Regions from separate parts of the Rhodococcus qingshengii JCM 15477 genome, predicted to be linked through region 1. Evidence: riboswitches for the same ligand, from Rfam matches in the RefSeq annotation. Region 1 holds a riboswitch; each other region holds the start of a gene.
The links. Region 1 has a riboswitch for S-adenosylmethionine ahead of M0639_RS09940 (bifunctional o-acetylhomoserine/o-acetylserine sulfhydrylase). Riboswitches for the same ligand answer to the same signal wherever they lie in the genome.

Region 1 (3,276 bases):
GATCCTGGGCTCCAATTCGTTCACGGTCACGAGTTTGCCACCGCTGCCAGGCCGACGGTGAGATCGGCGAGGATGTCGTCGATTCCTTCGATGCCGACCGCGAGGCGGACGAGCCCGGGTGTGACACCGGAGGCGAGCTGCTCTTCGGGGGTGAGCTGCGAGTGTGTCGTCGACGCGGGGTGGATGACGAGTGAGCGAACGTCACCGATGTTGGCGACGTGGCTGTGCAGCGTCAGGGCGTTGACGAACGTCTTGCCCGCATCGATACCGCCGGGCAGCTCGAAGGTGACGATGGCGCCGGTTCCCTTGGGCGTCAGCTGCTTTCCACGTTCGAACCATGGCGAGGAGGGAAGTCCCGCGTAGGAAACGGAGGCCACCTCGACGTGACCGTCGAGGAATTCGGCGACCTTCTGTGCATTGGATACGTGGCGCTCGATGCGCAGGCTCAAGGTTTCGATACCCTGCGCGATGAGGAACGCGTTGAACGGCGCCACGGCGGAGCCGAGATCGCGCAGCAGTTGGACGCGGGCCTTGAGTGCGAACGCCGGCGCGCCGAGGTCCGCGAAGGTGACGCCGTGGTAGCTGGGATCAGGCGTCGTGAAGTTCGTGTGGCGACCCTGCGTCCAGTCGAAAGTGCCACCGTCGACGATGACGCCGGCGATCGCGGTGCCGTGTCCACCAAGGTATTTGGTGGCGGAGTGAACGACGATGTCGGCGCCGTGTTCGAGTGGGCGAAGCAGGTACGGCGTCGCGACTGTGTTGTCCACGATCAACGGAAGACCGTTCTCGTGGGCCAGTGACGAGATACCGGGTAGGTCGAGGATGTGGTTCTTCGGATTGGCGATCGTTTCGCCGTAGAACGCCTTCGTATTCGGGCGAATGGCTTCGCGCCACTGCTCGAGATTGTCGGGATCCTCGACGAACGTGACTTCGATACCCAGCTTGCGAAGGGTGTAGTGCAGGAGGTTGTACGTGCCGCCGTACAGGTACGGGCTGGAGACGATGTGGTCGCCGGCCTCGGCGATGTTGAGGATCGCGATGGTCTCGGCGGCCTGACCCGAGGAGAGGAGGAGTGCGGCGACTCCGCCTTCGAGGGCAGCGATGCGCTGCTCGACGGCGTCCTGTGTGGGATTCATGATCCGCGTGTAGATGTTGCCCGGCTCGGCGAGGCCGAACAGTGCCGCAGCGTGATCGGTGCTGTCGAAGACGTAGCTGGTGGTCTGGTAGATCGGCAGAGCGCGCGCATTGGTGGCGGTGTCCGCTGTTTGTCCGGCGTGCACCTGCTTGGTCTCGAACGACCAGTTCGCGGTCGGATCCGAAGTTGCTGCGGCGTCGGCTGTGTTGTCGGTCATGATTTGTTCACTCCAGTGGTCTGACGGATAGATGTCGGACGGGGGCGAATGATCGCCGCCCCGTGCTGGGGTCTATCTACAAGTGCGACACATACTGAAATACCTCCGTGGGGCTCGGCCCGGTCTGGGGTCCGTCCCTGTCGGACCCGCGCTTGTCACCCGAATTGCGGTGGAACTGCGCGAGCAGATCCACGTCGGGAAACCTGGTCATCACCCGGGGCACCCCACCGCGGTTGGAGGGTTGCCGTCCAGCGAGCCGGGGCTTGACGCTGGCACTCATGACCAAGTCGGATTCTACCGGGAAGTGAGCGCAGTCCTGACACGGGGCGAAATGTGAGCCGCAACCGCACGCGAGGCAGAGCGACGCAGCCCACTAGCAGGCAAAAGTTACTCGCGAGTAGAGACCGATGAGTGGACCTGCCGGTTGCGGCCTCACGGGTTAGCAGTACGCTTGTCTTGTTTGGGACTCATCTCCCGAGATCAGTCCACACCGTCTAGGTTTGATAATCGAACCGTTCGCGGACCCACTCACAAAGTGTGACCGCAACCGTGTAACCAGGGAAACTTCCTAGGAGGACGCGAAGCACCCATGTCCAAAATCAAGGTTGAGGGCACCGTCGTCGAACTCGACGGCGATGAGATGACGCGCATTATCTGGCAGTTCATCAAAGACAAGTTGATCCATCCGTATCTCGATGTGAACCTCGAGTACTACGACCTCGGTATCGAGTACCGCGACGAGACCGACGATCAGGTCACCATCGACGCAGCGCACGCGATCCAGAAGCACGGCGTCGGCGTCAAATGCGCCACGATCACGCCGGACGAGGCACGTGTCGAGGAATTCGGTCTCAAGAAGATGTGGCGTTCCCCGAACGGAACGATCCGCAACATTCTCGGCGGCACGATCTTCCGCGCACCGATCATCATCTCCAACGTTCCGCGACTCGTTCCGGGCTGGACCAAGCCGATCATCATCGGCCGTCACGCATTCGGCGACCAGTACCGCGCCACAGACTTCAAGGTCCCCGGCCCCGGCAAGGTGATGATCACCTACACGCCTGAGGACGGCAGCGCACCGATCGAGCACGAACTGGTCAACTTCCCCGAAGAGGGCGGCGTCGTCCAGGGGCAGTACAACTTCACCACGTCCATCCGTGACTTCGCTCGCGCGTCGCTCACCTACGGACTGCAGCAGAACTACCCGGTGTACCTGTCCACCAAGAACACCATTCTCAAGGCGTACGACGGTGCCTTCAAGGACATCTTCCAGCACGTCTACGAGACCGAGTTCAAGGCTGAGTTCGATGCTGCAGGTCTGACCTACGAGCACCGCCTCATCGACGACATGGTCGCTTCCGCACTCAAGTGGGAGGGCGGATACGTCTGGGCATGCAAGAACTACGACGGCGACGTCCAGTCCGACACCGTGGCCCAGGGCTTCGGTTCGCTCGGCCTCATGACGTCGGTTCTGCTGACACCGGACGGAAAGACCTGTGAGGCAGAGGCTGCTCACGGCACCGTGACGCGTCACTACCGTCAGCACCAGCAGGGCAAGCCCACCTCGACCAACCCGATCGCGTCCATCTTCGCGTGGACCCGCGGGCTCGAGCATCGTGGCAAGCTCGACAGCACCCCTGAGGTCATCGGCTTCGCGCAGGCGCTCGAAGACGTTGTCATCAAGACCGTCGAAAGCGGCCAGATGACCAAGGACCTCTCGATGCTGGTCGGCGGCGATCAGGGCTACCTGACCACCGAGGAGTTCCTCGGCGCGCTCGACGTGAACCTGCAGAAGGCCATGGCCGCGAAGTAGATTCACCGCTTCACCTGTCAAATGGGACGTCTGGGAAACCGGGCGTCCCATTTGTGTTCGCGGTCTCACGTGAGTGAACTCACCCGCTCTCACTTGGAAGTTCAACCAGGT
Region 2 (3,276 bases), 2.9 Mb from region 1:
CTCTCGTATGACTGTCACGACCATCGACATTCCCGCCGACTCACTGTTCGGTCTCGACAATCTGCCGTACGGGGTCTTCTCCCCCGCGGGAGGGTTACCGCGTGTCGGTGTGCGCGTCGCCGAATCGGTGGTCGATCTCGCAGCGACACTAGGTGATTCCGTCTTCTCCGAACCGACTCTGAACGCGTTCATGGCTCAGGGACGAGATCAGTGGGTATCGGTGCGAAACCGGATCACGGAGCTCGTGACTAGCGAAATAGACTCGAATGCAGTGTTTTCCGTTGATTCGGTGACAATGCATTTGCCGATCGCAGTGGCCGATTACGTCGACTTCTACGCCTCGGAGAATCACGCAACCAACCTCGGGCGGTTGTTCCGCCCGGACGCAGCCCCCTTGATGCCGAACTGGAAGCATCTTCCCGTCGGATACCACGGGCGCTCGAGCACCGTCGTCGTCTCCGGCACCGACATCGTTCGTCCCTGCGGACAGCGGAAGGCACCCGATCAGGAAAGCCCGGACTTCGGACCGTCCCGGCGCCTCGACATCGAAGCCGAGATGGGATTCATCGTCGGAACTCCCTCGAAGATGGGCGATTCCATCACCCCGGACGAATTTGCCGAGCACGTCTTCGGCGCCGTCGTCGTGAACGACTGGTCTGCCCGAGACATCCAGGCGTGGGAGTACGTGCCCCTCGGTCCGAACCTGGGGAAGAGTTTCGCGACCTCCATCTCACCGTGGGTCGTACCCTTGCTCGCTCTCGAAGCAGCCCGAATCGACACTCCGGTGCAGGATCCCGAACCGCTTTCCTATCTGCGTGGTGAAGAGAAGTGGGGGCTGGACATCGACCTGGCCGTCGAGTGGAACGGTCACGTCGTCTCCCGGCCGCCCTACGCCCAGATGTACTGGTCGCCTGCGCAGATGCTCGCGCACACCACCATCAACGGCGCAGCAGCGAGCACCGGCGATCTCTTCGCGTCCGGAACCATTTCCGGACCGGACAAAGATCAGCGCGGCGCCTTCATCGAGTTGACGTGGGGCGGCAAGGAACCCGTAGCTGTGGGCTCCGAGACCCGTACCTTTCTCGAAGACGGCGACACCATCGCCATCTCAGCCACCGCTCCCGGCGTCGGCGGATCACGAATCGGCTTCGGGGATGTTCACGCTCGGATCCTGCCTGCAACGCAAACCGAAAGATAGTGATTGACAACTGTTTGATTCACGCTGATCTGATGTCCGGAATTCCTTGCCTCACGATTCTCCGAAGATAAGCTGGACTAACCATCCAGAGCGATCGAGAGTCCTGGCTCCGTGACGTCGCAGCAACCCCCTCTGCTGAGGTGCGGGTGCTTTCTGCCAGGTCCGATGGAGGACTCGTGCCAGGCGATCGACCCCGTACCTCAGTGGGGACAGCAGCTGTCATCGTGATCGTGGGTGGTGGACCCCGCGGGACCGGCGTACTCGAGCGGATCCTCGCTCACGAATCGGTGAACGCCGATCCCACACCGATCGAACTTCACGTTGTCGACCCGTATCCGGCAGGCGCCGGCCGTATTTGGCGAGGCAGCCAGGCGCCGCTTCTGTGGATGAATTCGACAACCGCGGACGTCACGATGTTCACCGACGAGACCACCGCCGTGATCGGCCCGGTGCTGCCGGGTCCGACCCTCGCGGAATGGGTCGCCGAGCGCTCGGCTGAGCTTGCCGAATTCCCAGAAATCGCAGCAGAAGTTCCGACGCTCACCCCGTCGTCGTTTGCATCGAGGTCACTGCAGAGCCGATACCTGAACTGGGTGTTCGAGACTGCAGTCGACTCCGCGCCAGCGCACGTCGACGTTCGAGTTCATCGACGATCCGTGGTCGACATCGTGAACGTCGGCGAGACACAGACAGTTCATCTGGACGACGGAGCTGTCATCGACGCGACGACCGTCCTTCTCGCACAGGGGCACCCCGATGCGTTGCCTGCCCCACGCGAAACCGCGCTGACCAGCTTCGCGTCCGATCACGGGTTGACGTATGTGGGTCCGGGCTACACTGCCGATCTCGACGCCGATGTCATTCCCGAAGGCGAACCGGTTCTGATCGCCGGACTCGGGCTGGCTTTCATCGACTGGATGGTTCTCCTCGCCGAGAGCCGTGGCGGCATCTTCGAACGCGGTGAAGACGGCGTCCTCACTTACGCTCCCTCGGGTCGGGAACCCCTGTTGTATGCCGGATCTCGTCGCGGGGTGCCGTATCATTCCAAGATTTCGTACTCGATCGCTGACGCGCGGCCACCGCTACCGCGGTTCTTCACCGCTGATCTCGTTCCCGGCGACGGACCGTTGGATTTCCGAAACGACATCTGGCCCTTGGCGTCGAAAGAACTGGCAGGCGCCCACTATTACGAGCTGTTCGCATCTCATCCGGATCGGACAGTGGGCACCTGGGAGGAGTTCGACGCCGAATTCGCCTCGCTGGCTTGGGGATCGCCTCGATTGCAGGAACTGGTCGAGAACGCAGTCCCGAAGCCGGAAGACCGTATCGATCTCGAGCGGCTGAACCGCCCACTCGGCGGTGAGCGCTACGACGGGCTTGCCGAGGTCCAGTCCCGGATCACCGAATACATCTCGGCAGATGTCGCGCGGAGGTCGGACCCGTATTTCAGCGCCGACGCGGCTGTCTTCTCAGCGCTGCTGTCGACGTACATGACCGTCGGAGAATTGTTGCGGCGCGGCAGAATCCCGGCCGAATCCGTCGCCAAGGACGTCGAGGGTTGGCTTCATTCGTTCTTCAGTTTCATCGCCAGTGGTCCGCCGCCCGAGCGTTTGGAACAGTTGGTCGCCCTCAACGAGGCGGGCATCGTCCAGTTCCTCGGGCCGGATTCGGTGTTCTCCACCGAGATCGACCCGGCAACGGGGGCTGGGATCTTTGTCGCGCGCAGTGCGTCGCACACCGACATCGTGGCCGCGAACACCCTCGTCGAAGCACGCTTGCCGGTTGCGTCCATCAGCGCGAGCGGTGACTTGCTCCTGCGGACGCTTCACGGTCGGGGCGAGGCAGTCGAACTTCGTGCGACCGTGGACAGTTCGGCGAAGCTCGCCGTCGACGGTACTTCACGAATTCTCGACCGGAACAACACTGCTCATCCTCGCCGCTTCGCGGCCGGGCCGTGGGTTGCAGGCCACAACTGGTCGGCGGCTTTCCCTCGTCCCCGTACCAATGCAGGGTTCTTCCGGCACAACGACGCCCTGGCGGCGGAGATTTTGGGCGCTGCGCGCCTGTGAGCGGTTAGG
Region 3 (3,276 bases), 2.1 Mb from region 1:
CGCGGTGCCGGTGAAGGTCAGCGCGTCCGAACGGTATTCGGCGCCGGCCTGCGCGTCGAGGCGAGCGAGCCGTTCCTTTCCGGTTTCTTCCGGAGCATCGAAGAATACGACGATGTCGGTGAAGACCCGAAGCGGTTCGCCGGTGCGCTGCACGTGTTCTTCGGCTGCTCGCACTTCACCCAGGATTGCCGTGACCTGCTCGTCGTCGAACGGCGTCACGAACACCAGATCGGCCGTCCGCGCCGCCAGCTCGTACGCGACCCGCTGATGTGCCAATGCGGTGACGACGGGATGCCCCTGCGGCGGGCGCGGAGTCACCGACGGTCCACGGACCGAGAGGTACTTTCCCTCGAAGTCGATGTAGTGCAACTTGTCTCGGTCGATGAACCGGCGCTGCTCCACGTCGCGGATCTCGGCGCCGTCCTCCCAGCTGTCCCAGAGTCGCCGGATTACGTCAGCTGCCTCCGCAGCTTCGTCGAACAGGTCGCGCACGAAGTCCGGGAGGACGCCTGAAACGATCGACTGACGGTCGGCATCGGTGAGAACTGGGATGTCGCGGCGCCCGAACTGTGCTGCCTCGGATTCCGACGCCGACACCTTCACCTGCCACCCGGCGCGACCGCGCGAGGTGTAGTCCAGCGTGGCAACGGCTTTGGACAAGTGGAACGGTTCGGTGTGAATGGTGGTGATAGTCGGGATCAACCCGATGTTGCTCGTGATCGGTGCCAGTCGGGCGGCCACGAGATGTGCGTCGAGCCGAGCGCGCACCCGGTCAACCGCGTCGTCGACAGGCTCGAGTGGGTTGGCCGGCACCGAGAGACTGTCCTCGATGGTGACGAAATCGAGCAGACCACGCTCGGCGGTCGCCACCACGTCAGTCCAATACGACGCGCTGAACAGCTCACTCGGGCGCGAGTGCGGCTCTCGCCAGGCCGCTGGGTGCCAACCGGCACCGTCCAGCGCTACGGCGAGATGCAACGGAGCAAGATAAGAAGAGGGGGTGGAGGTCATCGGCGCATACTCCTGTTCGAGAACTACTCGGGAGCGCACAGTGCCGACCGCAGAAGCCGTCAGCACCCGACTGGCGGTTCTCGTGGCGACTGCCGCTTGCGACACGCACCGCGCGTGTCGCCAGGTGTGATTCCGGGGCACCCCATCGGCATGAAGGGTTGCCGTCCAGCTAGCCGGTCCTTGTTGCTGGAGCTCTGCACCTACCTCGACGGTAGTGAGTACGCGACCGCCCGGCAATCACCCAGAACTGCGCGTGGGTGCCGGAAACCGCCTGCGACCTCAGATGATCGAGCGTGCCGCCTTTTCGCTCTCGAGGATTCGAATGCCGGCAGCACTGAGCCTCCGGGCACCCTCGGCCGCGTCGACGGGCTCACCGACCGTCACGTGCGCGCCGAGTGGAACGACCGAATGAACAATTGTCTCGTCGTACACGTGCACCAGATTGCACCCCTGAGCCCCGTCACGACCACGCTGACCACCGACTTCCACATTCAAGTCCTGGGTGTAACACGTCGACGACGCCACGGAAACCGGAATGCCGGCGAACGTCGCCGTCGTCGAATAGTGCAGATGCCCAGCAAGAATCGCCCGGACGTCGCTGCCACGCAAGACGTCCGCCAACCGGGACTGATCGCGCAACTCCACCAGAACCGCGAGATCCTGAATGCACGGAACCGGCGGATGATGCAGCGCCAGAATTGTTCCGTCGGGCGCCGGCACCGCCAATTCTGCGCGTAGCCAATCCAATTGGCCATCCGTGATCTCACCGTAGTGATGCCCGGGAACCGACGAATCCAGGGTGATCACCCGCAGTCCGTCAAGGTCGTAGACGTTGTCGACGGGATGATCGGTGGCGTCCTCGCCCAACAGCAGAGATCTGAACGTAGGGCGGTCGTCGTGGTTGCCCATCGCCCAGACGACCTGCGCATCGATCTCGGCCGCCACGGGTTCCACGATGGCTTTCAATTCCGCGTATGCGTCGGGGTGTCCCTGGTCGGTCAGGTCGCCGGTGAATATCAGTCCATCCGGGCGTGCGCCCGAGGCCACGATCCCGCTGAGCACTTCCCGCAATCTCGTCGACGCATCCACGGCGTCGTACAACTCCCCCTGAGCCACCAGATGCGTGTCACTGAGGTGCACCAGGAAATGCTTCGGACGCGGGTACTCGGCATTCCGAACGCTCATCGGTCTCTCGCTTCCGCTTGCCGACGCGTAGGCGCCGGTGCGGCACCTACTGATCGTCGAGACTAGTCAACCGACCAACAGTGACTGATCGGGGCACACCCGACGAACACGAAGCGAACTCCCGCGGCGACCCTCGGGATCGAGTAGTTGAAGCTGCGAGTAGTGTGTGGACAGTGTTGTTCCTGACCAGTCGGCGTTACGTCGACCTTCGCCTGCAGGCGAGCGCAATGTGTACGCGCTCGCTCTGACCTGACGCGTACCAGGAAACATTTCTTCGAATCTGCCCGGCCTCTGGTGCCGCGCTGCGTTTCGCTCCCTTGATTTTCGAAAGGCATAGTCATGCCCAGCTCCACCTCCACCGGCGTGCCGGAAAAGTCCACGTCGCGTTTTCCGTCCTGGGCGACGGCATTCGGACCGCAGATCGTCGCCGGTCTCGTACTCGGTGTCATCATCGGTCTCGTCGCCCGGGCAATGCCTGATGCAGCCGACGGCAACGTCAACTGGTTGGTCGGCACCGTGCAGACCATCGGTTCGAGTTACGTCAAGCTGCTCACCGTTGCGGTTATCCCGCTGGTGTTCACCGCCATTGTCAGCTCCATCGCCAACCTGCGCCAGGTCGCCAATGCAGCTCGCCTGGCCGTGCAGACCTTGCTCTGGTTCGCGATCACCGCTTTCATTGCTGTGATCATCGGCATCATCGTCGGCCTGATCACCGATCCCGGTTCACGGACCGATGTCGCCGCCGAAGCAGCAAAGGAACCCAAGAGCTCCGGCTCGTGGTGGGCGTTCATCACCGGACTGGTTCCGAACAACTTCCTGGGGCTGGGCGCAAAGACTTCCGTCGCCGAAGGCGTGGCGACTACATCGCTGAGCTTCAACGTCCTGCAGCTGCTCGTCATCGCCGGCGCAATCGGCATTGCTGCACTGAAGATCGGCCCCAAGGCTGCGCCGTTCCTCGAGTTCAACGCGTCGCTGCTCGCGATCGTCCAGAAGGTCCTGTGGTGGATCATCCGCCTTGCCCCGATCGGCACCGCTGCGCTGATCGCCAACGCTGTCGCCACCTACGGATGGGATGCGATC

Region 2: it holds a riboswitch for S-adenosylmethionine, as region 1 does, so the genes downstream of both, M0639_RS23040 (FAD/NAD(P)-binding protein) here and M0639_RS09940 (bifunctional o-acetylhomoserine/o-acetylserine sulfhydrylase) in region 1, are expected to answer to the same signal.
Region 3: it holds a riboswitch for S-adenosylmethionine, as region 1 does, so the genes downstream of both, M0639_RS19605 (LLM class flavin-dependent oxidoreductase) here and M0639_RS09940 (bifunctional o-acetylhomoserine/o-acetylserine sulfhydrylase) in region 1, are expected to answer to the same signal.

Annotation. Positions count from the first base shown of each region.
Region 1 covers NZ_CP096563.1:2,174,960-2,178,235, forward strand. Annotated here, with positions in the region: gene metX (homoserine O-acetyltransferase MetX) at 1-30, opposite strand, end outside; gene M0639_RS09940 (bifunctional o-acetylhomoserine/o-acetylserine sulfhydrylase) at 27-1,352, opposite strand; SAM riboswitch class IV at 1,496-1,636, opposite strand; gene M0639_RS09945 (NADP-dependent isocitrate dehydrogenase) at 1,942-3,165, shown strand.
Region 2 covers NZ_CP096563.1:5,043,486-5,046,761, forward strand. Annotated here, with positions in the region: gene M0639_RS23030 (hypothetical protein) at 1-11, shown strand, start outside; gene fahA (fumarylacetoacetase) at 8-1,198, shown strand; SAM riboswitch class I at 1,277-1,370, shown strand; gene M0639_RS23040 (FAD/NAD(P)-binding protein) at 1,375-3,267, shown strand.
Region 3 covers NZ_CP096563.1:4,315,107-4,318,382, forward strand. Annotated here, with positions in the region: gene M0639_RS19605 (LLM class flavin-dependent oxidoreductase) at 1-1,116, opposite strand, end outside; SAM riboswitch class IV at 1,099-1,212, opposite strand; gene M0639_RS19610 (phosphodiesterase) at 1,291-2,196, opposite strand; gene M0639_RS19615 (dicarboxylate/amino acid:cation symporter) at 2,536-3,276, shown strand, end outside.